Regions from separate parts of the Clostridium nitrophenolicum genome, predicted to be linked through region 3. Evidence: predicted binding sites of a transcription regulator. Region 3 holds the regulator's gene; each other region holds the start of a gene.
The links. Region 3 encodes Rex, which represses fermentation and respiration genes when NADH is low (regulators of the CRP and FNR family bind a similar motif). Its sites were predicted from a motif close to ATTGTTAANNNNTTAACAAT; they were not measured.
Positions count from the first base shown of each region.

Region 1: ACZ5N4_RS16170 (acetyl-CoA C-acetyltransferase) is a predicted target of Rex. The motif match lies at 3,801-3,820, and genes of this name have one in related genera.
Region 2: adhE (bifunctional acetaldehyde-CoA/alcohol dehydrogenase) is a predicted target of Rex. The motif match lies at 5,775-5,794, and genes of this name have one in related genera.
Region 4: ACZ5N4_RS03195 (acyl-CoA dehydrogenase) is a predicted target of Rex. The motif match lies at 4,927-4,946, and genes of this name have one in related genera.

Region 1 is NZ_AP042469.1:3,379,113-3,386,740, forward strand. It holds gene ACZ5N4_RS16155 (electron transfer flavoprotein subunit beta) at 1-586, opposite strand, end outside; gene ACZ5N4_RS16160 (acyl-CoA dehydrogenase) at 605-1,744, opposite strand; gene ACZ5N4_RS16165 (short-chain-enoyl-CoA hydratase) at 1,758-2,540, opposite strand; gene ACZ5N4_RS16170 (acetyl-CoA C-acetyltransferase) at 2,569-3,744, opposite strand; gene ACZ5N4_RS16175 (sigma-54 interaction domain-containing protein) at 4,239-5,609, opposite strand; gene ACZ5N4_RS16180 (MerR family transcriptional regulator) at 5,969-6,925, opposite strand; gene ACZ5N4_RS16185 (glycerophosphodiester phosphodiesterase) at 7,333-7,628, opposite strand, start outside.
Region 2 is NZ_AP042469.1:329,617-337,244, reverse strand. It holds rRNA gene ACZ5N4_RS01555 (23S ribosomal RNA) at 1-2,774, opposite strand, end outside; tRNA gene ACZ5N4_RS01550 (tRNA-Ile) at 3,002-3,078, opposite strand; tRNA gene ACZ5N4_RS01545 (tRNA-Ala) at 3,082-3,157, opposite strand; rRNA gene ACZ5N4_RS01540 (16S ribosomal RNA) at 3,245-4,753, opposite strand; gene adhE (bifunctional acetaldehyde-CoA/alcohol dehydrogenase) at 5,954-7,628, shown strand, end outside.
Region 3 is NZ_AP042469.1:5,166,718-5,174,345, forward strand. It holds gene ACZ5N4_RS24550 (C-GCAxxG-C-C family (seleno)protein) at 1-335, opposite strand, end outside; gene gltA (NADPH-dependent glutamate synthase) at 496-1,881, opposite strand; gene ACZ5N4_RS24560 (sulfide/dihydroorotate dehydrogenase-like FAD/NAD-binding protein) at 1,881-2,771, opposite strand; gene ACZ5N4_RS24565 (adenine nucleotide alpha hydrolase family protein) at 2,948-3,412, opposite strand; gene ACZ5N4_RS24570 (redox-sensing transcriptional repressor Rex) at 3,648-4,280, opposite strand; gene abc-f (ribosomal protection-like ABC-F family protein) at 4,605-6,518, shown strand; gene ACZ5N4_RS24580 (response regulator) at 6,589-7,158, opposite strand; gene ACZ5N4_RS24585 (MTH1187 family thiamine-binding protein) at 7,337-7,627, opposite strand.
Region 4 is NZ_AP042469.1:696,932-704,559, reverse strand. It holds gene ACZ5N4_RS03210 (sigma 54-interacting transcriptional regulator) at 1-1,583, opposite strand, end outside; gene ACZ5N4_RS03205 (electron transfer flavoprotein subunit alpha/FixB family protein) at 1,872-2,873, opposite strand; gene ACZ5N4_RS03200 (electron transfer flavoprotein subunit beta) at 2,943-3,722, opposite strand; gene ACZ5N4_RS03195 (acyl-CoA dehydrogenase) at 3,747-4,886, opposite strand; gene ACZ5N4_RS03190 (MaoC family dehydratase) at 5,082-5,510, opposite strand; gene ACZ5N4_RS03185 (acetyl-CoA C-acetyltransferase) at 5,735-6,913, opposite strand; gene ACZ5N4_RS03180 (3-hydroxybutyryl-CoA dehydrogenase) at 6,964-7,628, opposite strand, start outside.

The sequences.
Region 1 (7,628 bases), 1.8 Mb from region 3:
AAGCACCAAATATTTTAGACATATGCATATATCTTGGAATATTTAATTCTTTTATTGCTGTTAAAAGTGCAGGAGTTTTAACTTTTATTATTTCATAGCCATCTTCCCAAGCTCTTCTAACTTTTATATATCCTTCTCCTACTTCTTCAACCTTTTCGACATAGGTTACTTGAGGAATATTAAGATGCTCAGCAATTTCTGGTCCAACCTGTGCAGTATCCCCATCAATGGCCTGCCTTCCAGCAAACACTATATCATAGCCAAGTCTCTTTAATGCACTAGCAAGAGCATAAGAAGTAGCCAAAGTATCGGCACCTGCAAAAGCTCTATCTGTAATAAGTATAGCTTCGTCTGCTCCCATTGCTATTGCTTCAATCAAAGCATTTTTAGCTTGTGGAGGTCCCATTGTAATTACTGTTACATGTGCCCCGTGATTATCTTTAATTGCTAAAGCCTCTTCCAATGCATTCTTGTCATCTGGATTCATTATTGATGGAACTCCTTCTCTTATGAGCGTCCCTGTCTTTGGGTCAATTTTAACTTCATTTGTATCTGGAACTTGTTTTATACAAACAACTATATTCATTGTCTAATATCCTCCTCGTTATCTAAATATATTTCCGGAAATAACCATCCTTTGAACCTGTGATGTTCCTTCATATATTTCAGTTATTTTAGCATCTCTCATCATTCTTTCAACTGGATAGTCTTTAGTGTATCCATATCCACCAAATAACTGTAAAGCTTTAGTAGTAACATCCATAGCAACATTTGCAGCATGAAGTTTTGCTCTTGCCGCATCAACGCTATATGGAAGTTTGTTATCTTTCTTCCATGCAGCAAGATAAACAAGATGTCTTGCGGATTCAATAGCAACATCCATATCTGCCATTATCCAGCTTAAACCTTGGAATTTATCAAGTGATTTACCAAATTGTTTTCTTTCCTTCATATAATTTTTTGCCTCTTCAAAGGCTCCTTCAGCTATTCCCAATGCTTGAGCTGCTATACCAATTCTTCCTCCATCAAGACTTTTCATTGCTATGCCAAAGCCTTTTCCTTCTTTTCCAACTAAATTTTCAGCTGGAACTATACAGTCCTCAAATATAAGCTCAGTTGTTGATGATGCTCTTATACCCATCTTATCTTCTACTTTTCCTATTGAAAATCCAGGGAATCCTTTTTCAATTATAAATCCGGATATCCCCTTAACGCCCTTGCTTCTATCAGTCATAGCAAATACTACAAATATATCAGCCTTTCCACCGTTAGTTATGAATATTTTTGATCCATTTAACACATAGTGATCTCCTTCAAGAACTGCAACTGACTGTTGTCCTGCTGCATCAGTACCTGCATTTGGTTCTGTCAAGCCAAATGCACCGAGTTTTTCGCCCTTTGCAAGTGGTACTAAATATTTTCGTTTTTGTTCTTCTGTTCCAAATTCATTTATTAATGAAGCACACAATGAAGTATGCGCTGAAAGTATAACACCTGTTGTAGCACATACCTTTGATAACTCTTCAACTGCCATAATATATGATTGAGTGTCTCCTCCTGCTCCACCATATTCTTTTGAAAATGGAATGCCCATCATTCCATACTTAGCCATCTTCTTTACATTTTCCATAGGAAACTCTTCTGTTCTATCTATTTCAGATGCTATTGGTTTAACTTCTTTTTCAGCGAATTCTCTAACCATCTGTCTTACTAATTCTTGTTCCTTTGTTGGTGCGAAATTCATATGAAATTACCTCCTACTTATTTTTAAAGCTTTTTTCTCTTCTTTCTACAAAGGCTGTCATACCTTCTTTTTGATCCTCAGTTGCAAAACACTCTCCAAACACTTCTGATTCATACATAAGTGCTGTTTCTATATCACACTGCATACCTCTATTTATAGCAGCTTTACAATACTTAACGGCTATGGGAGCTTGTGCTGCTATTGTATTTGCAAAGCTTATAGCTTCTTCCATAACTTTATCTGGTTCAACAACCTTATTCACTAAACCAACTCTAAGAGCTTCCTCAGCTTTAATAATTCTTCCTGTAAAAATTAACTCTTTTGCTACTGCCATTCCTGCAATTCTTGCTAATCTTTGAGTTCCACCAAAACCTGGTGTTATTCCAAGACCAACTTCAGGCTGTCCAAATTTAGCATTAGTTGATGCAATTCTTATATCGCAAGCCATAGAAAGTTCGCAGCCACCTCCAAGTGCAAATCCATTCACTGCAGCTATTACAGGTTTATCTAACAAGTCAAATTTTCTAAATACTTTATTTCCAAGCATTCCAAATTTTCTTCCTTCAGCTACTGACATATCTTTCATTTCTGTGATATCTGCACCAGCAACAAAAGCCTTTTCACCGGCACCGGTTAAAATAACTGCATACACTCCCTCATCCTCAGCTACCATGTCAACAGCACAATCAAGTTCTTTTAAGGTTTCCGAGTTTAAAGCATTTAATGCTTTAGGCCTGTTAATAGATATGGTTGCAATTTTATCATTTTTTTCAAGAATTATATTCTTAAATTCCATGTTAATCCTCCTCTATATTTTAAGATTGCTATCTTTCAACTATAAGAGCGGTCCCCATTCCTCCACCTATACATAAAGTTGCAAGGCCTCTTTTAGCATCTCTTCTTGCCATTTCATGTAATAGTGTTACAAGTATTCTCGTTCCTGACGCTCCAATTGGATGTCCAAGTGCTATAGCTCCACCATTTACATTTACTACGTCCATATTGAACTTTAAGTCTTTAGCAACAGCTAAACTTTGAGATGCAAATGCTTCATTAGCTTCAATTAAATCTATATCTTCTATTTTCAAATTTGCCATATCTAATGCTATCTTAGTTGCATGGAATGGTCCGTAACCCATTATTGATGGTTCAAGACCTCTTTGTCCATAAGAAACTATTTTAGCAAGAGGTTTAACTCCAAGCTCTTTAGCTTTTTCTGCGCTCATTACAACTATTGCTGCTGCACAATCATTTATTCCTGACGCATTGCCAGCAGTAACTGTACCCTCTTTTTTGAAAGCTGGTTTTAATTTTGCTAAAGCTTCAATTGTCGCACCGAATCTTGGAAATTCATCCTGTTCAAATATTATTTCTTGTTTTTTCTTTTTAACAACTACCGGAACTATTTCATCCTTGAATTTTCCTTCTTTTATAGCTGTTTCAGCTTTTTTTTGTGATGCTAAAGCAAATTTATCCTGCTCTTCCCTGGTTATTCCCCATTGCTGAGCTATATTTTCTGCAGTTATTCCCATATGGTATTTATTGAATACATCTGTTAAACCGTCAGTTACCATTTCGTCAACAAACTCTCCATTACCCATCCTTTGTCCCCATCTTGCATTATTTAAAAGATATGGAGCTTTTGACATATTTTCCATACCACCAGCTACAATTACATCTGCATCTCCAGCTTTTATTATTTGACAAGCCAGAGAAACTGCTCTTAGACCTGAGCCACAAACCTTATTAATAGTCATTGCTGGAACTTCAACCGGAAGACCTGCATTAACCATAGCTTGTCTAGCTGGATTTTGTCCGAGTCCCGCTTGTAAAACGTTTCCCATTATTACTTCATCTACAGCTTCACCTTTAACTCCTGCTCTATTTAAAGCTTCTTTTATTACTACAGCACCTAAATCTACTGCTGCTACATCCTTTAAAGTCCCTCCAAAGGATCCAATAGCCGTTCTTACTGCACTTGCTATAACTACTTCTCTCATTTTTAATCTCCTCCCCCTCTATTGATTTAAATGTTACTTTGTTAACTTATACTATTGATGTGAAAATGTTATCAATACTATAAGCTGATATAAAATATATATGCTTGAAAGATTTGAAATATAATTTTTGTATCCCGAAATAGATATAGCAAATACCTTGCCAAAGATATTTTACTTATTAAAACCAGTAATTTAGCCTTTCTACAATTTTAATTAAATATAATATTTAACAAAATCAGTATTTCTTTTAATATTTGTGTTATATTCAAGACAATTTCAATCTAAAGTTGTCTACATTTCTATACAATTGATAAATTTATAACAATTTCACTTTTTTAAAATGTATAGTTTTCCGTACAATAACTGTCAAAAATAAACAAATTGTTAAATATATAACTAAAAGCCCCAAAAAAATATTTTTTGGAGCTTCCTAATATCAATTGAGTTTATCTTCTCGCTTAACACATAGTAAATTCAGTTTTAATTTTGTCACTCTAATCTATATGCAACTTTGACATTTTTTCATATAAACTTGATCTACTTATGCCTAGAAGTTGTGCTGCCTTTGATTTATTTCCCTTCGCAACACTAATACTATTTAAAATTGCTTCTTTTTCTGTATCATTTAATATATCTTGAAGATTTCTAACAGGTTTACACTCTCTTATTTCTGTTATTTTAGAAGGAAGATGTTTTACATCTATTACTGTTTCATTTTCAATAATTGTTATTGCTCTTTCAAGTACATTTTCCAGTTCTCTTATATTTCCTGGCCAACTGTAACTTTTTATATATTCCAAAGCCTCATTTGAAATCCCCTCAATATATTTACTTACTTTGTTACTTATTTTATTAATAATATGATAAACTATTGTTTCAATATCTTCTCTTCTTTCTTTTAATGATGGAACGTTAATTGTTAAAACGTTCAATCTATAAAATAAGTCCTTTCTGAACTTATCTTCTTTCACTAATTGTTCTAAATTTTGATTAGTGGCTGCTATAACTCTTACATCTATTTTTTTAGGACCATCTGACCCTATTTTTTCAACTTCCTTTTCCTGAAGTACTCTTAAAAGTTTAACCTGCATATATATTGGCATATCTCCTATTTCATCTAAAAAAATAGTACCACCATCTGCTAATTCAAATTTACCTATCTTTCCTTCTTTTTTTGCCCCTGTGAAAGAACCACCTTCATATCCAAAGAGTTCAGATTCAAGAAGTTCTCCTGGAATAGCTCCGCAGTTAACTTTGATAAAAGCACCATTCCTTCTTCTGCTTTCCTTATGAATAGCATGGGCAAAAAGTTCTTTACCCGTCCCACTTTCACCTAATAGTAAAACATTTGAAGAGCTCCATGCAGCTTTTTCAGCAAATCTTTTTGCACTTTTTATTAATACCCCTTCTCCAACGATATCATCAAAGGAATAAGTTGTTCTATTTAATGCGGATATATTATTAGTTAATCCTTTAAGTTGTTTTTTCATTGCGTTTATATGTTCATGCATATCATTTAAATCTTTTATGCTTTTAAATATAATCTTTGCAATGGCTCCAATTACTTCCCCATCTTTAACAATAGGTATACGACTGACAATTAAGTATTGACTATCTATTTTTAGCAACTCTGCTATTTCAGCTTGTCCAGTTTTGACTACCCTAGGTAATCTTGTTTCTTCAACTATTTCTGTTATGTGCTTCCCAATAATATCCTCTCTTTTCTTTTTAAAAATCATAGCATAACCTTTACTAATCATTGTAATGAAACCTTCTTTATTAATAGCTATAATACCATCATAAAGCGTGTCCATTATAATATTTAAAATTATACTGTCGTTTTTTAAAATGTTTTTCTTATACATATTTATAGCTCACCACCTAACTGAATTTATATTAAAAAACTATTTCCCTTTACCCTACATATACATTTATCTTTATGCTATCTAAAAAATAATTACAATAGTATATCCTATTGCATTATATTATAATCCTTATTTTTCTATTTTTCCATGATTGTATATATTTTGTTTAATTTTAAACAAAAATCATGAGCTTAATAGGAGTAAAGGTAGCATCTGTATAACCAGGGGCAAAGTAGAAAACGCACTCTAATTTATTAAATAATTAAAGTGCGTTTCTTAGTGTTTTTTCAATAGTGTATAACTTTTAGTAGCTGAAGAAATAAGAAGATTAATATCATAGTCTAATATAGCCTGATTTTTTAATTTTTTTCATTGAACGTTTTTATTAATTCATTAGTTGTAAATCCTAGTCTATCTTTTACTGCTTCATTAACGTCAGACAACATCTTTGTAGTATTTTCTCTATATTTTTTATAATCTTTATTAAGTAGGCATAAATACTCTTCAAAATCTTTTTGAATTGATCCAATTACCTTCATTATTTGCTTTGTTTTTTCAATATCTTTGATAAATTTCTCTTTAACTTCTTCGTTCTCTTTTAGCGATTTTGCAAATTCAATTTGATGATTTACCATGTTATTCTTAGTGTTTTCATCGTAATTTAACAAGTCTTTAATTTGAGAATCCATCATTTTTTTTAATTCATCTAATTTATAAGTATCTGATGATTTATTAAACTCTTTTATTAAATAATCATTTTCATCTACTTCGTCTACAGAATCCAAAAATTCCACAAGCTTCAGCCATGTTTTCTTTTTTTCATCATTATCAATGGTAATCATTAAAAAAGGTTCATACATAGTAACAAATATCTGTCCAAAGTTTCCTGGAAATATTCTAAGTAAGATATTTGATATATACTCTTTTTTATCATATATAGATAATTCTAATGTTTCCCTTAGTTTTCTAATTTGTTCTCCTGATGCTTTGTAATCATTTAGATTCTTTTCTATAAGACTTTCAATGATTAATTTACTTTTTCCCAGATGATTTATACTTTCATCTATTTTTTTTAGAGCAGCCATTAAAGCTTCAGTCAAACTTTTTTTACCTACAACCACATCTTTTATATCTATAATTGATATATCTAAAGCTCTCAGTGCTCCAATTAAATTCAGTTTAACAATATCATCCTCGGAATATTCTCTATAATTATTTTCATATTTTTTTGAAGGATTAATTAATCCCTCACTTTCATAGTATTTAATAGCCTTTTTGGTTAAACCAGTTTTCTCTGATGCAATTTTAATATTCATATTGTATACCTCCCATAAATCTAAGAAATTTCATTTCTTTAATTTTATTCTAATGGTGCCTGTAAGGTACAAGTCAATATTTTTTATAACACTTGATTTAAAATCAAACTCATTTTAAACTATAAAAAAGTATTGCATCTAATTCTTTAAATTGTTTTGATATATTTTACCATTCCGATGTAGCTCCAACAAATGAATTACACCATTATAATCTACTAACTACCTATGAACTATAATAAAACCCTATGCAAAGCATAAGGTTTTTGAACAAAATGAAACTCCTTCTCCTTTCGTCGAATGAGTACTCGCTGAGTAAGCGACTATCTCCAAATCATAGATTTGGGATATCTGCTTAAGATTTTGGATGCCTGCTTATCTGAGCGGTAGTTTTACCGCTTTATGTTATATTAAATACTTTTCAAAGCACCTGGACAATTAGTAATTATGTCATCAACTCCCATCTGAATAAGCCTTCTCCAATCATCTACATTATCTACTGTCCATACATGCACCTTTTTATTATTTTTATGGAGCTTTTCTACTATACTCTTAGTAACTTTAGGATAGTAAATGCTATAATAATCAACATATTCTAGATTTAACTTGTCTCCTTTATTCAAAGCTGTGATATATCCTGTCCTAATTTTAGGATTTAGCTTTTTCACCTTTATCAGCGTGCGGTAATCAAAGGAACATACTAAAC
Region 2 (7,628 bases), 930 kb from region 3:
ATCTTGAGGTGGGCTTCACGCTTAGATGCTTTCAGCGTTTATCCCGTCCCGACATAGCTACCCAGCTGTGCTCCTGGCGGAACAACTGGTGCACCAGAGGTCAGTCCATCCCGGTCCTCTCGTACTAAGGACAGCTCCTCTCAAATTTCCTACGCCCGCGACGGATAGGGACCGAACTGTCTCACGACGTTCTGAACCCAGCTCGCGTGCCGCTTTAATGGGCGAACAGCCCAACCCTTGGGACCTACTTCAGCCCCAGGATGCGACGAGCCGACATCGAGGTGCCAAACCTCCCCGTCGATGTGGACTCTTGGGGGAGATCAGCCTGTTATCCCCGAGGTAGCTTTTATCCGTTGAGCGATGGCCCTCCCACGAGGAACCACCGGATCACTAAGCCCGACTTTCGTCCCTGCTCCACTTGTATGTGTCGCAGTCAGGCTCCCTTCTGCCTTTGCACTCTACGAACGATTTCCAACCGTTCTGAGGGAACCTTTGGGCGCCTCCGTTACTTTTTAGGAGGCGACCGCCCCAGTCAAACTGCCCACCTAACAATGTCCCGTGACCAGATTCATGGCCGCCGGTTAGAATCCCAGTACTGTCAGGGTGGTATCCCAAGGATGACTCCACAAAGGCTGACGCCCTTGTTTCTCAGTCTCCCACCTATCCTGTACAGACAATACCGAAACTCAATGCTAAGCTACAGTAAAGCTCTACGGGGTCTTTCCGTCCAATCGCGGGTAGCAAGCATCTTCACTTGCACTACAATTTCGCCGGATTTGTTGTCGAGACAGTGCCCAAGTCATTACGCCATTCGTGCGGGTCGGAACTTACCCGACAAGGAATTTCGCTACCTTAGGACCGTTATAGTTACGGCCGCCGTTTACTGGGGCTTAAGTTCACACCTTCGCTTGCGCTAAGTGTTCCCCTTAACCTTCCAGCACCGGGCAGGCGTCAGCCCCTATACATCAGCTTTCGCTTTAGCAGAGACCTGTGTTTTTGCTAAACAGTTGCTTGGGCCTATTCTCTGCGACCTACTTGCGTAGGCACCCCTTATCGCTAACTTACGGGGTCAATTTGCCGAGTTCCTTGACAACAATTCTTCCGCTGGTCTTAGGATTCTCTCCTCACCTACCTGTGTCGGTTTGCGGTACGGGCACCAACTTCCTCCATAGAGACTTTTCTTGGCAGCGTGGAATCAGATACTTCGCCCATAAGGGCTCCCCATCACACCTCAACTAAGTTTAACGGATTTGCCTGTTAAACATGTCTAAGTGCTTAGACGCACATCCAATAGTGCGCACATCTTATCCTCCTGCGTCATCCCATTTGTAATAACGTCAGTTGGCGGTATCGGAATATCAACCGATTGTCCATCACCTACGCCTTTCGGCCTCGGCTTAGGTCCCGACTAACCCTGAGCGGACGAGCCTTCCTCAGGAAACCTTAGGTTTTCGACCAATAAGATTCTCACTTATTTCTCGCTACTTATGCCAGCATACTCACTCCTGTACAGTCCACCGCTCCTTTCGGTACGACTTCAATCCATACAGGAAGCTCCTCTACCGCTCTTTCGAGCCCATAGCTTCGGTGGTAAGTTTTAGCCCCGGACATCTTCGGCGCAGGATCTCTCGACTAGTGAGCTATTACGCACTCTTTGAATGAGTGGCTGCTTCTAAGCCAACATCCTAGTTGTCTTAGAAATCCCACATCCTTTTCCACTTAACTTACACTTTGGGACCTTAGCTGATGATCTGGGCTGTTTCCCTTTTGACCACGGATCTTATCATTCGTAGTCTGACTGCTGAGATTCAAGTATATGGCATTCGGAGTTTGATAGGGTTCAGTAACTGTTGTCAGCCCCTAGCCCATTCAGTGCTCTACCTCCATTACTCATTCTCAACGCTAGCCCTAAAGCTATTTCGAGGAGAACCAGCTATCTCCGAGTTCGATTGGAATTTCTCCGCTATCCACAGCTCATCCCATGGTTTTTCAACACCAACGTGGTTCGGTCCTCCACGGAATTTTACTTCCGCTTCAACCTGTCCATGGATAGGTCACCCGGTTTCGGGTCTACGACATGCAACTTATTGCCCTATTCAGACTCGGTTTCCCTTCGGCTGCGCACCTTAAGTGCTTAACCTTGCTACATATCGTAACTCGCTGGCTCGTTCTACAAAAAGCACGTCATCGCACGTAAAAGTGCTTTGACCGGTTGTGGACACACGGTTTCAGGTTCTATTTCACTCCCCTCCCGGGGTTCTTTTCACCTTTCCCTCACGGTACTGCTTCACTATCGGTCACCAGTTAGTATTTAGCCTTGGGAGGTGGTCCTCCCTGCTTCCCACAAGGTTTCACGTGTCTCGTGGTACTCTGGAGCAGATCTAGAGTCTTCTCTTTTCACTTACAGGGCTGTTACCTTCTACGGCGGAGCCTTCCAGCTCTCTTCAATTAAGATACCTCTCCGTTTATGATCTGTCCTCAACCCCAGGAACAAGTTCCTGGTTTGGGCTCTTTCCCTTTCGCTCGCCGCTACTTAGGAAATCGATTTTTCTTTCTCTTCCTCCGGGTACTTAGATGTTTCAGTTCCCCGGGTATATCCCTATAAACCTATGAATTCAGTTTACAGTACACTACGTTAGTAGTGTGGGTTGCCCCATTCGGAAATCTTCGGATCACAGGCTATTTGCGCCTACCCGAAGCTTATCGCAGCTTATCACGTCCTTCTTCGACTACTGGTGCCAAGGCATTCACCATGCGCCCTTTGTAGCTTGACCATCTAAATTAATATTACCTTCGCATTACTGCGTCAGCTTCCTTCATTGCGGTGCTCATTTACCTTAAAGTAAACTCTGCTCCTCATTCAGTCGCTTCCTTGTTCTGCTCGCTACTATTAATTTATATTAATTCTTAAATCTACAAAGGTTACTTACTTATATAATAAGTAGTTTTACCTTCAGCTTTACTTTTATTTAATATCACTGTGCAATTTTCAAAGAACAATTGGTGGGCTTAAATGGACTCGAACCATCGACCTCACGCTTATCAGGCGTGCGCTCTAACCAGCTGAGCTATAAGCCCGTATGGTGGAGATAAAGGGATTCGAACCCTTGACCCCCTGCGTGCAAGGCAGGTGCTCTCCCAGCTGAGCTATACCCCCATATTTAAGAAACATTTAGTCTCTCAAAATTAAACAGAGTGTAAACAAACCTTCAAGATAGAATTACCTATCTTGTCGACTCCTTAGAAAGGAGGTGATCCAGCCGCAGGTTCTCCTACGGCTACCTTGTTACGACTTCACCCCAATCACTAACCCCACCTTCGGCCGCGTCTTCCTTACGGTTAGACTACGGACTTCGGGTGTTGCCAGCTCTCATGGTGTGACGGGCGGTGTGTACAAGGCCCGGGAACGTATTCACCGCGACATGCTGATTCGCGATTACTAGCAACTCCAGCTTCATGTAGGCGAGTTTCAGCCTACAATCCGAACTGAGGGTAATTTTATAGTTTTGCTCCACATCACTGTATTGCTTCTCTTTGTATTACCCATTGTAGCACGTGTGTAGCCCTAGACATAAGGGGCATGATGATTTGACGTCATCCCCACCTTCCTCCCGGTTAACCCGGGCAGTCTCACTAGAGTGCTCAACTTAATGGTAGCAACTAATGATAAGGGTTGCGCTCGTTGCAGGACTTAACCTAACATCTCACGACACGAGCTGACGACAACCATGCACCACCTGTCTTCCTGCCCCGAAGGGCTTCCTCCATTACGAGTAATTCAGGAGATGTCAAGTCTAGGTAAGGTTCTTCGCGTTGCTTCGAATTAAACCACATGCTCCGCTGCTTGTGCGGGCCCCCGTCAATTCCTTTGAGTTTTAATCTTGCGATCGTACTTCCCAGGCGGAGTACTTATTGTGTTAACTGCGGCACAGAAGGGGTCGATACCTCCTACACCTAGTACTCATCGTTTACGGCGTGGACTACCAGGGTATCTAATCCTGTTTGCTACCCACGCTTTCATGCCTCAGCGTCAGTTACGGTCCAGAGAGTCGCCTTCGCCACTGGTGTTCTTCCTAATCTCTACGCATTTCACCGCTACACTAGGAATTCCACTCTCCTCTCCCGCACTCTAGACTTCCAGTTTGAAATGCAGCACCCAAGTTAAGCCCGGGTATTTCACATCTCACTTAAAAATCCGCCTACGCATCCTTTACGCCCAGTAAATCCGGACAACGCTCGCCACCTACGTATTACCGCGGCTGCTGGCACGTAGTTAGCCGTGGCTTCCTCCTTTGGTACCGTCATTATCGTCCCAAAAGACAGAGCTTTACAACCCGAAGGCCTTCATCACTCACGCGGCGTTGCTGCATCAGGCTTTCGCCCATTGTGCAATATTCCCCACTGCTGCCTCCCGTAGGAGTCTGGACCGTGTCTCAGTTCCAATGTGGCCGATCACCCTCTCAGGTCGGCTACGCATCGTCGCCTTGGTGAGCCTTTACCTCACCAACTAGCTAATGCGCCGCGGGTCCATCTCAAAGCGGATTGCTCCTTTAATTAGTTCTCCATGCGGAAAACTAATGTTATGCGGTATTAATCTCCCTTTCGGGAGGCTATCCCCCTCTTTGAGGCAGGTTACCCACGTGTTACTCACCCGTCCGCCGCTAATCCACCCCGAAGGGCTTCATCGCTCGACTTGCATGTGTTAGGCACGCCGCCAGCGTTCGTCCTGAGCCAGGATCAAACTCTCAATTTAAAAGTTTGAATGCTCATTACTGTTGTTTTTGACTACTAACAAGTAGTTCAAAAGAATTGCTGGTTTAGTTTACTTAATAAAAGTTTAAATAACTTTTAACCTCTGTTTAATTTTCAAAGACCAAATATTTTGGTTTTATTAGAATATCATACAACTTAATTCTTGTCAACATTTTTCTTTTGTTGATTTCATTAAGTTTTTATCATCTCTCGACGACATGTGTTATTCTATCACAAAACATTGCTTATGAATCTAATATACTCTTATTTATCCGACTTTATCTTTTTTATTCTAATCATATCTACTATTTTTTTGATTTTTCATATACTGATACACTAGGATAAGTTTGCTCTTAAATCTTGTAAAGCCTTACTTAGCTAATTTTATTATTCTGTCAACGAACTCTTTATCTATTTTATAAATTTTAGATCACTTCATTTTTTCCTACATCTATATAGCATCTTAAAATTAATCTATGCACTACTCTATATATATTTATCTTCACCCCTGCTCTATAGAAACACAATTTTTCATTCACTTGTAGACAAACAACTTTGTCTAAATTAGAACTCTATGTAAGTGACTATCACTAAATCAGCACTCTGTGTAAGCGACCATATCAAAATCACAGATTTTTTATGTCTGCTTAAATGTACAGAAGGAATGCAGCTATGAATACAGATAATAAGTAGACTAATTTCCTGATTAGCTTATCCGTAGTACTCTCCCCTAATTTAGAAAGTAATAAAATTTAATCCCATGATAATCTACTGAAACTACTACATGTAAGTTAAGCTTCGAATTTATTTATCTATATAGAAGTAATTTGTTTACTAAACAAAAATATATTTATTAACAATTTATTTTTGTTAAAATCTGTTACATAACTTTTATCCAACTGTTTCACTCTACAAAAGTTAATCATTTAACAATGTTATCTTTACTGTTTCATATAATTTTATTATATTTTTATGCATATTGTTATATTTAGATAACGTTTACACTAATTTTTAACAAAAATATTGATAAAAATTTCTCAAAGTATGATTGACATTTAACAAACAATGATACATAATAGTATTATAAATCACAAGAGTGGTAAACAAAAACAGTAAATACTAACTTACTTAACGATAATTTAGAGTATTAAAAACTCTTTAGTGTGTTCATTAATAAAAACTGAGAAAGAGGTGCTAATCAATGAAAGTAACAAATATTGACGAATTAATGAAAAAATTAGAAGAGGTAAAAGCTGCTCAGAAAAAGTTTTCTACCTACACACAAGAACAGGTTGATGAAATTTTCAGACAAGCAGCAATGGCAGCAAATAACGCAAGAATAAAGCTTGCTAAAATGGCTGTAGAAGAATCTGGAATGGGAATTGTAGAAGACAAGGTTATTAAAAACCACTTTGCTTCAGAATATATATACAATAAATATAAAGATGATAAGACTTGTGGAGTTATAGAAGAAGATGCGTCCTTCGGTATAAAGAAAGTTGCAGAACCAATAGGAGTAATTGCTGCTGTTGTTCCAACAACTAATCCAACATCAACTGCTATTTTTAAAGCACTAATAGCTTTAAAAACTAGAAATGCTATAATCTTCTCCCCTCACCCAAGAGCAAAAAATTCAACTATAGCTGCAGCTAAAATAATTCTAGATGCAGCAGTTGCAGCTGGTGCTCCAGAAGGAATCGTTGCATGGATAGATGAACCATCAGTTGAACTTTCTCAGGTTGTTATGAGCCAAGCAGACATAACTCTTGCAACAGGTGGTCCAGGAATGGTTAAGGCTGCTTACTCATCAGGTAAACCAGCAATCGGTGTTGGTGCAGGTAATACACCAGCTATAATCGATGAAACTGCTCATATAAAAATGGCTGTAAACTCAATACTTCTTTCAAAGACTTTCGACAATGGTGTTATCTGTGCTTCTGAACAATCAGTAATAGCTCTAGACTCAGTATATAATGAAGTAAGAAAAGAGTTTGCAGAAAGAGGAGCTTACATCCTCAAAAAAGATGAAATAGATAAAGTTAGAAATACAATATTAATAAATGGTTCTTTAAACGCTAAAATAGTAGGTCAGTCAGCTTACAAAATAGCTGAAATGGCTGGAGTAAAAGTTCCTGAGACTGCAAAAGTTCTTATTGGAGAAGTAGAATCAGTTGAGCTTGAAGAAGCATTCTCACATGAAAAACTATCCCCTGTTCTTGCTTTATATAGAGCAAAGGACTTTGATGAAGCACTTGCTAAAGCTGAAAGACTTGTTGAGTTAGGCGGATTTGGTCATACATCAGTATTATACGCTGATACTATGACTGCAAAAGACAAAGTAGAAAAATTCGGCGCTGCTATGAAGACTGGAAGAACAATAATAAACATGCCTTCAGCGCAAGGTGCTATAGGAGATTTATATAACTTTAAATTAGCTCCTTCTCTAACATTAGGTTGTGGATCATGGGGTGGAAATTCTGTATCAGAAAACGTTGGTCCTAAACACCTATTAAACATTAAGAGTGTAGCTGAGAGGAGAGAAAATATGCTTTGGTTTAGAGTTCCAGAAAAAGTTTACTTTAAATATGGTTCACTTGGAGTTGCATTAAGAGAATTAAAAGATATGAATAAAAAGAAAGCATTTATAGTAACTGACAAGGTTCTTTACGAATTAGGATACTGCGATAAGGTTACTAAAGTTCTTGAGGAAATCGGAGTTGACTTCAAGATATTTACTGATGTAGAACCAGATCCAACTCTAGCTACAGCTAAAAAAGGTGCTGCTGAAATGATGAGTTACAGTCCAGATACTATTATAGCTGTTGGTGGTGGTTCAGCTATGGACGCTGCTAAGATTATGTGGGTAATGTATGAAC
Region 3 (7,628 bases):
CTTTCCTCAGTTCTGTATCCTTCTTTCAGTTTATTGCAGCTGTTTGTTCCGAACTTCTCTTCGAATTTATTAAAAAATTCTTTTGTGAGCTCTTTAATTCTATCACTTTCATGAGCTCTTTCTTTAGTAAAGAGTATCCCTAATACAGCCAAAGAACCAGTAATTACACCACATACGCTTTCAATTGCCATACCGCCACCAAAAGCAGCCATTGTCTTTAAAGTCTTTTTGTCCAATTCCAAATTATATTCCTCATTAGCTGCATATATTATGGTTTCCGCACAATTCAAATCATATTCCTCTCCGTAGTATTTTTTTACCTTTTCTACTAACATATCTCTACCTCCAATTTTTTTACTTTATATTATACATTTTACAACAATTTTTCCTATCATGAAATAAATATTATTTAATAATCATTGCTCAAATCATATAAAAAAATGCCGTATTAGTCTTAAAGCTAATACAGCATTGTAAATTTCATATTAACACAATTTACTTTTTATTTAAGAATTCATCAATAGCATTAGCAGCTTTTTTACCTGCTCCCATAGCAAGTATAACTGTAGCAGCTCCTGTTACGGCATCTCCTCCAGCATATACTCCTGCTCTTGATGTAAGACCAGTTTCTTCTTCTGCTACTATACACTTATATTTATTTATTTCTAAGCCCTTTGTAGTTGAAGATATTAATGGATTTGGTGATGTTCCAAGGGACATAATTACTGTATCTACGTCCATTATGAATTCTGAACCTTCTACAACAACAGGTTTTCTTCTTCCTGATGCATCTGGTTCACCTAGTTCCATTCTTACACACTTCATGCCTTTAACCCATCCATTTTCATCACCTATGATTTCTGTAGGATTTGTAAGAATGTCTAGTATTACACCTTCTTCTTTTGCATGATGTACTTCTTCAACTCTTGCTGGAAGTTCTGATTCTGATCTTCTATAAACTATATGAACCTCTGCTCCAAGTCTTAATGCGGTTCTAGCAGCATCCATAGCAACGTTTCCGCCGCCAACTACAGCTACCTTTTGACCTACTCTTATAGGTGTATCATAATCTTCTTTGAATGCTTTCATTAGATTATTTCTTGTTAGGAATTCGTTTGCTGAGAATACTCCATTTAAGTTTTCTCCTGGTATTCCCATAAACTTAGGAAGTCCTGCACCTGATCCAATGAATACTGCATCAAAGCCTTCTTCCTCTACAAGTTGATCTATTGTAACAGTTCTACCAACTATAACGTTAGTCTCTATCTTAACGCCTAACTTTTTAACATTCTCAACTTCGTGTTTAACAACTGTTTCTTTAGGAAGTCTGAATTCTGGAATTCCATAAACTAAAACTCCACCTGCTTCATGTAGTGCTTCGAATATAGTTACTTCATATCCTAGCTTTGCAAGGTCTCCTGCACAAGTAAGTCCTGCAGGACCACTTCCTATTACAGCAATCTTTTTACCGTTCTTAGGCTTTGTTTCGGATAAGTCTATATTGTTTTCTCTTGACCAATCAGCAACAAATCTTTCAAGCTTACCTATAGCTACAGCATCTCCCTTTATACCAAGTACACATTTTCCTTCACATTGAGATTCCTGTGGACATACTCTTCCGCATACTGCTGGAAGTGCACTTGATTTAGCTATAATTTTAGCCGCTTCTTCAAAGTTTCCTTCCTTAACCTTTGATATAAACTCTGGGATGCTTATTGTTACAGGACAGTCTCCTACACATTTAGGATTTTTACAATTTAAGCATCTTGATGCTTCTTCCATTGCCTCTTCGTTAGTGTATCCTAAACAAACTTCAGCAAAATTAGTGCTTCTTTCTTTTGCATCTTGTTCTTTTATTGGTATCCTTTTCATTCTGTCCATTATTTGTCACCTCCGCATCCGCAGCCTTTTCCATGATGAGTGTCGCCTTCTACTTCTCTTAAAATTTTTCTTCCTTCTTCACTCTTATACATAGCTTGTCTTCTCATTGCTTCATCAAAATTTACTAGATGTCCGTCAAATTCTGGTCCATCAACACAAGCAAATTTTACTTCGTCGCCAATTGTTACTCTACAAGCACCACACATTCCTGTTCCATCAACCATTATTGGATTTAAGCTTACTACAGTCTTAATTCCATACTCTTTTGTAAGCTTAGCAACAAATTTCATCATGATCATCGGTCCTATAGCTACCACGTGATCATATTTCTTACCTTCATTATCTATAAGTTCTTTTAATAGGTTTGTAACAAGTCCCTTATATCCATAGCTTCCATCATCTGTAGCAACATATAAATGTTTACATACAGCCATCATTTCTTTTTCAAGTAATAAATATTCCTTTGATTTAGATCCAACGATAACGTCTACATCGATTCCATTTTCATGGAGCCATTTAACTTGTGGATACACTGGTGCTGTACCTACACCGCCAGCTATAAAGATTATATTCTTTTTCTTTAATTCTTCTATATCTTCATGAACAAGATCTGATGCTTGTCCTAATGGCCCTACAAAATCTGTAAAATTTTGACCTTTTTCATATTCAGCCATTCTCTTAGTAGAATCACCAAGTGTTTGGAATACTATAGTTACAGTTCCCTTTTTTGCATCATAATCGCAGATTGTTAGAGGTACTCTCTCTCCTCTTTCATCCATTTTTACTATAACAAATTGTCCAGGATAACATGATTTCGCAACTCTTGGAGCTTCTACATCCATTAGATAAATGTTTGGCGCCAATAATCTTTTGTCTACAATTTTGTACATTTCTATTCCCCTCCGTAAAATATGTTTAATATATTAATCGCACTCTCATCCCCACTTAATTATAACATATTAAATTTATTTTTGTATAACTAATCGATAATTTGTATAAATTTATATAAAAATCTGAAATTGAGGGAATTTAATGTATTAAATTTATAATTTTTTCAAGAAAAAATCTAAGCCAACTCTGCATCTTTAAAGTCTATTGTTTCTCTAAAAATAATTCTTGGAGTCCCTAAATACCTGGTTATTTCCGTGGCAATTTCTTCATCACTATCTTCTATAACCTGTTTTGAAATAAATAATATATCATAATTTAATTTTTTTATTTTTGCAGCTAATATACTTGATATAGATACTTCTCCTGCTCCAGCTAAGCTTTTATCTGATATGAGTATGCCTTCATCTGCGCCCATAGCTATTGCTTCCTCTAACACCGTTTCCGAATGGAGAGTTTCCATACATATTACTGTAACTTTAGCTCCTCTATCTCTTTTCAATTCTAATGCTTTCTCTAGTATGCTTTCACTCTGTGAATTGATTATAGGTAACCCACATCTCTTTATAGCAATCCCAGTTTTTGAATCTATTTTTACTTCCATTGTGTCTGACAGCTGCTTCAAACAAACTACTATATTCACTTATATAATCCCCCCCATGATTTAACGGTCTTCAAATCTACTTTAATTATAAATAAACTTTTTGTTAATATTATAACAAACGTTTACAAAAAATAATTAAAGTATATACCTCAATTACCATTATACACTTCCAGTATTATGCATTTCAATATCAAATTTACAAATATGCAGAAAATTAGCGTATAATTATGCTAATTTCTGATATTTATAAATTTAAATTTTATATTTTTTTTATTTATTCTATGTCATTTAGCAAACAACTAAGTGTAAGTAAACTATCGCTAAGGTGTACGTTTTCAACCTTCACGGTTTCTGGAACAACTAAGTCAATCGGGGCAAAGTTCCATATTCCCTTAACGCCATTTTTAACAAAAGTTTCACAAATTTTTTGAGCATTATTATTTGGAACACATATTATTCCTATATCTGTTGGATTTTCTTTTAAATAATCACCTAGATAATCTATATCCTGTATTTCTATATCTCTTATTTTTAGTCCCATAAGCTTAGGATTAATATCAAAAATCCCATTTAACGTAAACCCTAATTTTTCAAATTGCGAATAGTTTGCTATTGCTTGACCTATATTTCCAGCTCCTACTATTACTGTTTTATATTCCTTAGTAAGTCCCAATATTCCACTTATTTGGTTATATAATTCACTAACATTATAGCCGTAACCTTGTTGTCCGAAATCTCCAAAACAATTTAAATCCTGTCTTATTTGTGAGGCTGTAAAGCCTATTTTTTCACTTAACTCTTTTGAAGATATTCTATCAACATCATTTCTCATTAATTCTGCTAGGTATCTATGATACTTAGGTAATCTTTTTATTACAGCCATTGATATATTTTTTTTCTTATCCATTCTGCACCTCCACTTGTATACCACAAATTAATATAATTCCTAAACACATTGTTTATATTTTATCATTTAACTATTACTTCATCCCACTTTTTATAGTATTATTTAATTATATAATATGTCAATAGTATATTTTTTATTTATTACTATCTATTATTGTCTTTTTCTCATTCTTTTTGCTATCAAATTTTTTAATATAAATTTTTAATTAGTAAATAATTCTTATGCAAAGCTATTATATTTAATTATTGTGTTAAATTATCAAAATTAATCTACAAAAAAATCTTCAACCATAGTAAAATATTAATGGTTAAGGAAGGTGAACTTATGGTAGTTTTAAGTTGTAAAGATATTAATAAAGGATTTGGAATAGATGTCATACTTGAAAATGTTACTTTCAACATAAATGAGGGCGAAAGAGTTGGATTAATAGGACCAAACGGTGCAGGAAAGTCTACACTTTTCAAAATTATCACTAATCAAATTGATTATGATAATGGAGAATTATTTATAGATAAAAATAAAACTTTAGGATATTTATCTCAACATCTTTCATTAGATTTTTCAAGCACTATATATGGTGAGCTTCTTACTGTTTTCGAGGATCTAATAAATTTAGAAAATAAATTAGAGAAGCTTGAGTTATTAATGAATGAACCTTATGACTCTAGTAAAGAAGAATATCATAATAAGATAATTAAAGATTACACCACCTCCTCAGAGCTTTATCAAAATAGAGGTGGATATACTTACAAAGCTGAAATAAGTAAGGTATTAAAAGGTCTCGGCTTTACAGAACAGGATTATAATAAGCCTATAGAAGTCTTAAGCGGAGGACAAAAAACTAGAGTTGCTCTTTGTAAACTTCTTTTAATAAAACCTGATATCTTATTATTAGATGAGCCTACAAATCACCTTGATTTAGATGCTATTGAATGGTTAGAGGAATACTTAAATGCATACAAAGGAACCATAATCATAATATCTCATGATAGATACTTTTTAGATGCCATAACAAATAAAACTTTCGAATTAATACACGGACATGTAAACTGTTATAATGGTAATTATACTTCTTATATTGATTTAAAACAGAAAAATTATGAAGTACAATTAAAAGCATATACTCTTCAGCAAGCAGATATTAAAAGACAAGAAGAGATAATTGAAAGATATAGGTCTTTCAATCGTGAAAAAAGTGTAAAAGCTGCAGAAAGCAGACAAAAAGCTCTAGATAAAATTGAAAGAATAAAAGCTCCCGATAAAGAAGAAAGATTAGGTAATGTAACCTTTGAAACTCAAATTAAAAGCGGTAACGATGTGTTGCATGTGGAAAATTTGAGTAAAAGCTTCGGAGATAAAACTTTATTCTATGATCTCAACTTTGATATTAAAAAAGGTGAGAAAGTAGCTCTTATAGGAGAAAACGGCAGAGGTAAAACCACTCTATTTAAAATAATCATGGATGAAATTTCTCCAGATAATGGTGTGTCATGCCTTGGTAAAAATGTCTTTATAGGTTATTATGAGCAAGAGCAAGCTAATATAAATCCAGAGAATACTGTTATAGATGAGGTATGGGATGATTTCCCTGAACTAACTACAACTGAAATCAGAAATGCTTTAGCAGCTTTTCTTTTTAGAGGCGATGACGTTTTTAAAATGGTATCTTCCTTAAGTGGAGGAGAGAAATGTAGAATCAATATATTAAAGCTTATGCTTTCTAAATCCAACTTTCTATTATTAGATGAACCAACAAACCATCTTGATATAGTGTCTCGCGAGGCCTTAGAGGATGCCATTATGGGATATGATGGTACTGTTCTCGTAATATCCCATGATAGATATTTTTTAAATAAGGTTATAGGTAAAATATATGAATTAAATGAAGATGGAGTTAGAGAATATTTAGGTAACTATAGTTACTATATAGAGAAAAAGAAGAATCCACTAAGGTTTCAATTGGAAGAAGAGAGTTTTGGAAAAACAAAAACACAAATACAAAATGAGAAAAAGAAAAAAAGAGAAGTGGAAAAAGCAGAAAAAGAAAAAAAATTAAGAGTTAAAAATATAGAAACTGAGATTTCAAACCTAGAAAAATATATAGTAGAGTTACAAAATCAACTTTGTCTTGAAGATGTCTATTCCAATCCGGAAAAAAGCGAAAATATAAATAAACAACTACTAGATTCCCAAAATGATCTAGATGATTTATACGAAGAGTGGGAAAGCTTATTGTAAATCAAAAAACAGCTGATATTGTCAGCTGTTTTTTATTTTAAAGTTATTTAATCTAGTCAACGTAATGCACTTATTTACTAGTTTGCAATGTCTTACCACAATAAGGACAAAATGAGAATCCCTGAGAAATTTCATCAAATCTTTGTCCACAAAATGGGCAAAATAAAAATCTACTTACTGATAGACTCGATTTTTTATCTAGTGAAACATCTTCTTGTTTCCTATTGCTTTTATTAACTAATCTTTTGATTATTGTATCTACACTATTTTTTCTAATTTTAATATTATCACAATCTTTAGTTACCTTATCTAAAGTTTCAGATAGCCTGTCTTTATTCACTGGAGTATTAATAACTTCATCTACTTTATTTTCGATAAAATCCTCCAATTTTATTGGATCACACGATGAAAGTAAACATATTATTTGGGAGTTCTCAGATTTAATTTTACTTATGAGTTTATCTCCTGTTGTGTTTTTCATAATTAAATTAGCTATAAGTATATCTGGCTGAAACTTTCTTGTTTCAATTATAGCATCATACTCACTGGCAATTTTAACACTATATCCAATATCACTTAAGCAATCTTTCATAACTATACTCTCAAATTTACAATCATTAATAACGAGTATTTTTTTCATGGTTTCACCACCATTTAACAATCTACTTCAATATGATTTTACCCTATAAATTCCTGTTTTTCAACCAATTTTGAGTATATTTAGTTAATATGAGCACATTATCAGAGATATTATTAATTAATTTTTGATAACCTGATTACAAGTACAAAGCAAATCCTAAAGTTAAATATTTTTAAATCTATTTTCTATATTTATTTATTTTTTCTTCCATTGTTATTCCCTGTGCTTTGTAATCTATTTTTACAACAGAGGCAACTCTTTCGGCTCCGTTATTTATACATATTTCTTGAGCCTTTTTTACTATTTCCAAAAGTTCATCTAATTCTCCTTCCATTGTAGTTTCCATTGGTCCAACTTCATATTTTACTCCACAGGAATCTATATATTCTATAACCCTATCTACTACGTCGTATAGTTTTTCTTCAGGGACCACCGGTAGAACTTGTAAACTTACATTTGCAATTGCCATA
Region 4 (7,628 bases), 1.3 Mb from region 3:
TCCACCTCTTCGACAATAACTTTCAGATGTTTACTTTTATTACTATAACGTTTGAATTTGTTTTTTGTCAGTCTTTCAGATAGATGTTCTAATTTAATAACTATATCTGAGTCTAATAAATTTATCGCTCTTTCGATAACGTTTTCAAGCTCTCTGATGTTTCCAGGCCAATCATAGTTAACTAGACAATCTAATGCCTCCTTAGATATTCCCTCTACATATACTCCTAATCTACTTGCAACCTTAATTCTAAGTGCATTAACTAATTTAGGTATATCCTCTTTTCTTTCTCTTAAAGGAGGTATTGAAATTTTCATTACATTAAGTCTATAATATAAATCCTCTCTAAATTTTCCTTCTTTAATGCTGTTTTCAAGATCTTTATTAGTAGCAGCTATTATTCTGACATTGATTGACTTTAGCGTATTACCACCAACTCTTTCAATCTCTTTTTCTTGAATGACTCTTAAGAGCTTTACCTGCATATTCATAGGCATATCACCTATTTCGTCTAAAAATATAGTTCCGCCGTCGGCTAATTCGAATTTACCCTTTTTGCCACCTTTTTTTGCCCCCGTGAAAGCCCCTTCTTCATAACCAAATAGCTCTGCTTCTAATAGTTCCGAGGGTATCGCTGCACAATTTATCTTTACAAATGGTGCTAAATACCTTTTACTTGCATTATGAATAGAATGAGCAAATAGTTCTTTCCCTGTTCCACTTTCTCCAATTATTAAAACATTTGAATTAGTATTCGCAACCTTTTTTACTAAAGATTTTACTCCCTTTGTTTTAGGTGAATCTCCTACTATATTTTCAATTGAATACTTAGCTTTTCTTTCTTTATCAAGTTCATTCTTATAAAACTCAACTTCTTTTTCTAAATTATTTAATTTTTTACTAAGAGAATGAAAATCACTAATATCTTTAAATACTACCTTTCCTATGGCACCAATAACTTTATCATCTTTTTTTAGTGGAACACGCATAGCAATCATTTTATTCCCTTTTATCTCCTGAACGTCCCCTATTTCTGCTACACCTGATTCTATAACTTTACTCATCCTTGTGTTTTCTATTACTTCATCTACTAGCTTTCCTTCAGGATTAGCACACCCCACAAACTCTTTATAAGCCTTACTCATCATAGTAATAATACCTTTTTCATCTGTTACTACTATCCATTCGTTAAAGGTGTTTATTATAGTGTCTAAAATATCAATATATGATTTATCTGCATTCAACTCTTCCTGCATTTTTTTATGATTAGTAATATCATAAAAAATAGCTATAGCTCCTTTTGCTTTTCCTTCCGACATTATAACAATTCTATTTGTTATAAATTCTCTTCCATTGGTTATAAAGTTCTGATTAATTTCATTTTCACAATTTTTCAATACTCTGGGTAGATTTGTTTCAGGTATGATTTTCTCGATATGTAACCCTAATCCACTTTCAGCATTAACTCCCAACAACTTTTCCGCCATTTTATTAATAACAAATATAATTCCTGTATTATCAACTCCTATCACAGCCTCATTTATATTTTCTACAATAGACTGAAAGCATTCCTTGAAAAACATAAACCATCCCCCTCTTAAGCCGTATTTCATAGATTTAATCATAGCTATATCGTTTAGTTTTTGACTCTTAGTATTGTTATAATAAATATTATAATAAACCATCTAATCAAGCAAAATACATACTAGTATTATATCATTAAATAAAAACTGAGACTATGCTTTTGACACAGTCCCAGTTTATTACTACCTAAATTTGAAGTTGTTCCTAGGCATGATTTGAAATTAGTTAAAAAAGTAATCTTGTAACTTTATAATTTATTCTACAAAGAGATTTTATAACTTTTTAAATTAATTCATTTCTTTAATTTGAGCTACAAGTTCAGGAATAACCTTCTTATAATCTCCAACTAATGCAAGGTCAGCTACTTTCATTATAGAAGCATCTGCATCTTTATTTATAGCTATAATGTAATCACTATCCTGCATTCCAGCTAAATGCTGTATTGCCCCTGATATACCACAAGCTATATAAAGATTTGGTCTAACTGTCTTACCTGTTTGTCCAACTTGATATGCTTTATCTAACCATCCGTTGTCTATAGCTGCTCTTGATCCAGCTACTATTCCACCTAAAGCGTCAGCAAGGTCTTTTAGTACCTCAAAACCTTCTTTATTTCCTATTCCTCTTCCACCTGCAACTATTATCTTAGCTTCTCCAATATCCATGCAGCCCTTGCAAGCTTTAACTATTTCTAACATTTCAGTTCTTACGTCTGCTTCAGTTAAGTTTGCAGCTACCTTTTGGATTTCTCCAATTCTTTCAGTATCTTTAGCTAACTTTTCAAATACCCCAGGTCTTACTGTAGACATCTGTGGTCTGTGGTCTCCACAAACTATTGTAGCCATTAAGTTCCCACCAAAGGCTGGTCTTGTCATAAGTAAGTTTTTGTTTTCTGGATCTATATCAAGAGATGTACAATCGGCTGTTAGTCCTGTAGCAAGTCTTGCTGCTACTCTTGGTCCTAAATCCCTTCCTATGAATGTAGCCCCAACTAGTATTGCTTCTGGTTTTATATCCTTTGCTAAGTCACATATAACCTTTGTATATCCATCTGTTGTAAAGTGTTTTAAAAGTGGATTATCTACATATATTACTTTATCTGCTCCATATGCTACTAATTCTTTTGCTATATCATCTATATGACTTCCAAGTAAAAGAGCTGTTAACTCTACGCCTAACTTGTCTGCTAGTTCTCTGCCTTTTCCTAATAATTCTAAAGATACCTTTTGAAGTTTTCCGTCTCTTTGCTCAGCAAATACCCATACACCTTTATAATCTGCTATATTCATCTTAAACTCCTCCTGTAATTTTTAAATGAGTAAGCGATCATCACAAAATCAGAGATTTTGGATGCCTGCTTAGATGTAGTGTTTTTCTTTTAATTTTGAAACTGCATATGCTGCTACTTCTTTTGCTGGTAGATTTACTAATTCTCCTTGTCCCTTTGCTTCCTTTGTTGAAGATTTCTTAACCTTTGTTGGTGATCCAGCTAATCCAAGAAGAGATTTGTCTACATCTATATCAGCTGCACTCCATACTTTTATTTCTTTCTTGTATGTTTCAAAGATATTTGCCATATGCATATATCTTGGTTCATTTAATTCTTTTATAGCTGTCAAAAGAACTGGAGTCTTAACCTTTATTACTTCGTACCCATCTTCCCATGCTCTTTGTACTTTTAAGGAATCTCCCTCAACTTCTACTTTTTCTACATAAGTGATTTGCGGGATGTTTAAATGCTCAGCTATTTCTGGCCCAACCTGTGCTGTATCTCCATCTATAGCCTGTCTTCCTGCAAATACTATGTCGTAGTCTAACTTTCTTAATGCTCCTGCTAATGCATTTGATGTAGCCAATGTATCTGCTCCTGCAAAGGCTCTGTCTGATATAAGAATTGCTTCATCTGCTCCCATAGCTATTGCTTCTCTTAAAGCAGCTTCTGCTTGTGGTGGTCCCATACTTATTATAGTAACTTTTGCCCCTACCTTTTCTTTTAATACAAGTGCTTCTTCTAAAGCATTTTTGTCATCTGGATTTATTATTGATGGAACTCCTTCTCTTATAAGAGTTCCTGTCTTTGGATCTATTTTAACTTCTGTTGTATCTGGAACTTGTTTTAAACAAACTACTATATTCATTAATGTTGTCCTCCTTGTCTATTCTTATCTAAATATACTTCCTGAGATAACCATCTTCTGAACCTGTGAAGTTCCTTCATATATTTCAGTTATCTTAGCATCTCTCATCATTCTTTCAACTGGATATTCCTTTGTATATCCGTATCCACCAAACAGCTGAACAGCCTTAGTTGTTACTTCCATAGCAATATCTGCTGCAAATAACTTAGCTCTTGCTGCATCTACAGAGTAAGGAAGTCCAGCATCTTTCTTGCATGCTGCTTTGTATACTAAGTGTCTTGCTGCTTCGATTTTTGTATCCAATTCAGCTACTATCCAAGATAGTCCTTGGAATTTATCTAAAGATCTGCCGAATTGTTTTCTCTCTTTCATATAAGCTATCGCTTCATTGAAAGCACCTTCAGCTATTCCTAGTGCTTGAGCTGCTATACCAATTCTTCCTCCATCAAGAGTACCCATAGCAACACCAAAGCCTTTTCCTTCTTTGCTTAGTAAGTTTTCCTTTGGTACTATACAGTCTTCAAATATAAGCTCAGTAGTTGAAGATGCTCTAATTCCCATCTTGTCTTCTAGCTTACCTGTTGAGAAACCTTTGAATCCTTTTTCAACTATAAATGCTGAAATTCCTTTTGTTCCTTTGCTTCTGTCTGTCATAGCAAATACTATGAAGATATCTGCTGCTCCACCATTTGTTATAAATATTTTTTGTCCATTAATTATATAGTTATCTCCATCAAGAACCGCTGTAGTTTGTTGCCCTGCAGCATCTGTTCCTGCATTTGGTTCTGTTAATCCAAAGGCTCCCAACTTTTCTCCCTTTGCAAGATGTATTAAGTACTTTTGTTTATGCTCTTCAGTGCCATATTTATCAATTACTGAAGCACATAGTGAAGTGTGAGCTGAAAGAATAACTCCAGTAGTACCACAAACCTTTGATAACTCCTCAACTGCTAATATATATGAAAGAGTATCTCCACCGGCTCCGCCATATTCTTTAGAAAATGGAATACCCATCATTCCGTACTTAGCCATTTTTTCTACTGTCTCCATTGGAAACCTTTCTGTTTCATCAATTTCTGCTGCTAATGGCTTAACTTCATTTTCAGCAAATTCTCTTACCATTTGTTGTACTAATTGTTGTTCCTTTGACAATGTAAAATCCATAATTGGTCCTCCTCTTGATTTTTAGATAGATATTTGATTGTTTGTTAATAATCAAACAATTCTTATATATTAATTTTGCTTTATTTTATATTTTACCTATATCAGATTGATTTTAGCTATGTCTATTTGGAAGGGTTCAATCTTATATAGGTAAAATATAATTAACTGATCTATTTAAATTTTATTTAAGAATAGCTATTCAGAAACTTTTTTAGGAGGCATAACTAATGCTTCTCCATCTACAACAACTTTTCCATTTTGATTAGTACAAACCGTTCTTAGTTTAACTCTATTTTTCTCTACATTCATTTCTATAACTTCTACTTCTGCTTTAATTGTATCTCCAATATAAACTGGTGCAGTAAACTTAAGCTGTTGTCCCATATAAATTGTTCCTGGTCCAGGAAGATGCATACCAAGACAAGCTGAAATAAGACCAGAAACTAATATTCCATGTGCAATTCTACTCTTAAACATTGTTTTTTCTGATGCAGCTTGATTTACGTGTGCTGGATTTAAATCTCCAGTAATTCCAGCAAATAAGTATACATCTGTTTCAGATATAGTCTTTTCAATAGAAATCTTATCTCCAACTTTTATTTGATCGATTGTTAAACCTTGCATGATTTTACCTCCTATTTTTTAATACATAGTAGAAGAAAGATAAAGTATACCTTTGTTTAATTATTAAGGATAGTTTGTATATTTTAGAATAACAACTAGTCAAATCATATACTTGTCCAACTTCTACTATGCCTTATATATTTTGTTAAGAGCTTAAGGTCCACAGCCAAAATGGTCCACAGCCTTAGACACTCCTTACATTCTAACTTTATAGTAATTATTAATTATCTTTCTATAATAGCTGCTGCTCCTTGTCCTCCACCTATACATAAGGTTGCAAGACCTTTTTTAGCATCTCTCTTAATCATTTCATAAATTAGTGTGACTAAAATTCTAGCACCAGAAGCTCCGATTGGGTGTCCAAGAGCTATAGCCCCACCGTTTACATTTACAATATCCATGTTAAATTCTAGATCCTTTGCTACAGCTAAACTTTGTGCAGCAAAAGCTTCATTTGCTTCTATTAAATCTAAGTCTTTTACAGTTAACTTTGCTCTTTCTAAAGCTTCTCTAGTTGATGGAACAGGTCCATATCCCATAATTGAAGGGTCTAATCCCTTTGAACCAAAGGATACAATTTTCGCCAATGGTTTTATACCTAGTTCAGCTGCTTTTTCAGCACTCATTATAACCAATGCCGCAGCTCCATCGTTTATCCCTGATGCGTTACCTGCAGTAACAGTTCCAGCCTTTTTAAAGGCAGGTTTTAATTTTGATAAACTTTCAATTGTAACTCCTGCTTTAGGATATTCATCTGTGTCAAATACCTTTGGTTCTCCTTTTCTTTGCGGTATAATTACTGGAACTATTTCATCTTTAAATTTGCCTTCTTTGATTGCATTTTCAGCTTTTAATTGAGAATTTAAAGCAAATGTGTCCTGCATTTCTCTAGTTATATTCCATTGTTCTGCTATGTTTTCCGCTGTGATTCCCATATGATATCCATTAAAAGCATCTGTAAGTCCGTCAAATACCATGTCATCTACTAGCTTTCCATCGCCCATTCTTTGTCCCCATCTTGCATCTTTTAAAATATATGGTGCTCTAGACATACTCTCCATTCCACCAGCAACTATAATATCGTTATATCCAGATAAAATCATTTGAAAAGCTAAACTAACTGATCTTAAGCCGGATCCACACAACTTATTTAAAGTAAAGGATGGCACATCAACTGGAATGCCAGCTTTTACAGCAGATTGCCTTGCTGGATTTTGACCATTTCCAGCTTGTAATACATTTCCCATAATAACTTCATCTACTAATTCAGGTTTTACACCTGCTCTATTTAAGGCTTCCTTAATCACTATAGCTCCTAAATCAACTACTGACACATCCTTTAAGCTTCCGCCAAAAGAACCTACAGCTGTTCTAACCGCACTTGCTATAACTACTTCTCTCATGTTCTAACCCTCCAATTAATTCCTTATATATTCTTGTGGAACTTTATCAATTATTTGTTATAATCGAAGAATCCTTTTCCTGACTTTTTTCCTAAATATCCAGCCCTTGACATCTTTCTTAGTAATGGATGTGGTCTATATTTTGAGTCTCCAAATTCCGCATATAGTACTTCCATAATAGCCAAACATACATCAATTCCTATTAAGTCAGCCAATGCTAATGGTCCCATAGGATGGTTAGCTCCTAGCTTCATAGCTAAATCAATGTCTTCAGCGCTTGCAACATTATCTGCTAAAATTCCTACCGCTTCATTTATCATAGGTACAAGGATTCTGTTTACTACAAAGCCTGGCGCCTCTTCAACCTCTACAGGATCTTTTCCAAGTTTCTTAGAAACCTCAACTATAGTATTTTTAGTTTCTTCTGAAGTAGCAATTCCTTTTATAACTTCTACTAATTTCATAACTGGAACAGGATTAAAAAAATGCATACCTATAACCTTATCTGGTCTCTTAGTTGCACTTGCTACATCAGTTATAGATAATGATGATGTATTTGTAGCAAGTATAGCTTCTGGCTTACATAATTCATCTAACTCTGCAAATATCTTTTTCTTAATTGACATATTTTCAACTGCTGCTTCCACAACTAAATCTGCATCTTTAGCTAAACTCATATCTGTTGTAGGTGTTATTCTGCTAACTATATTTTTCT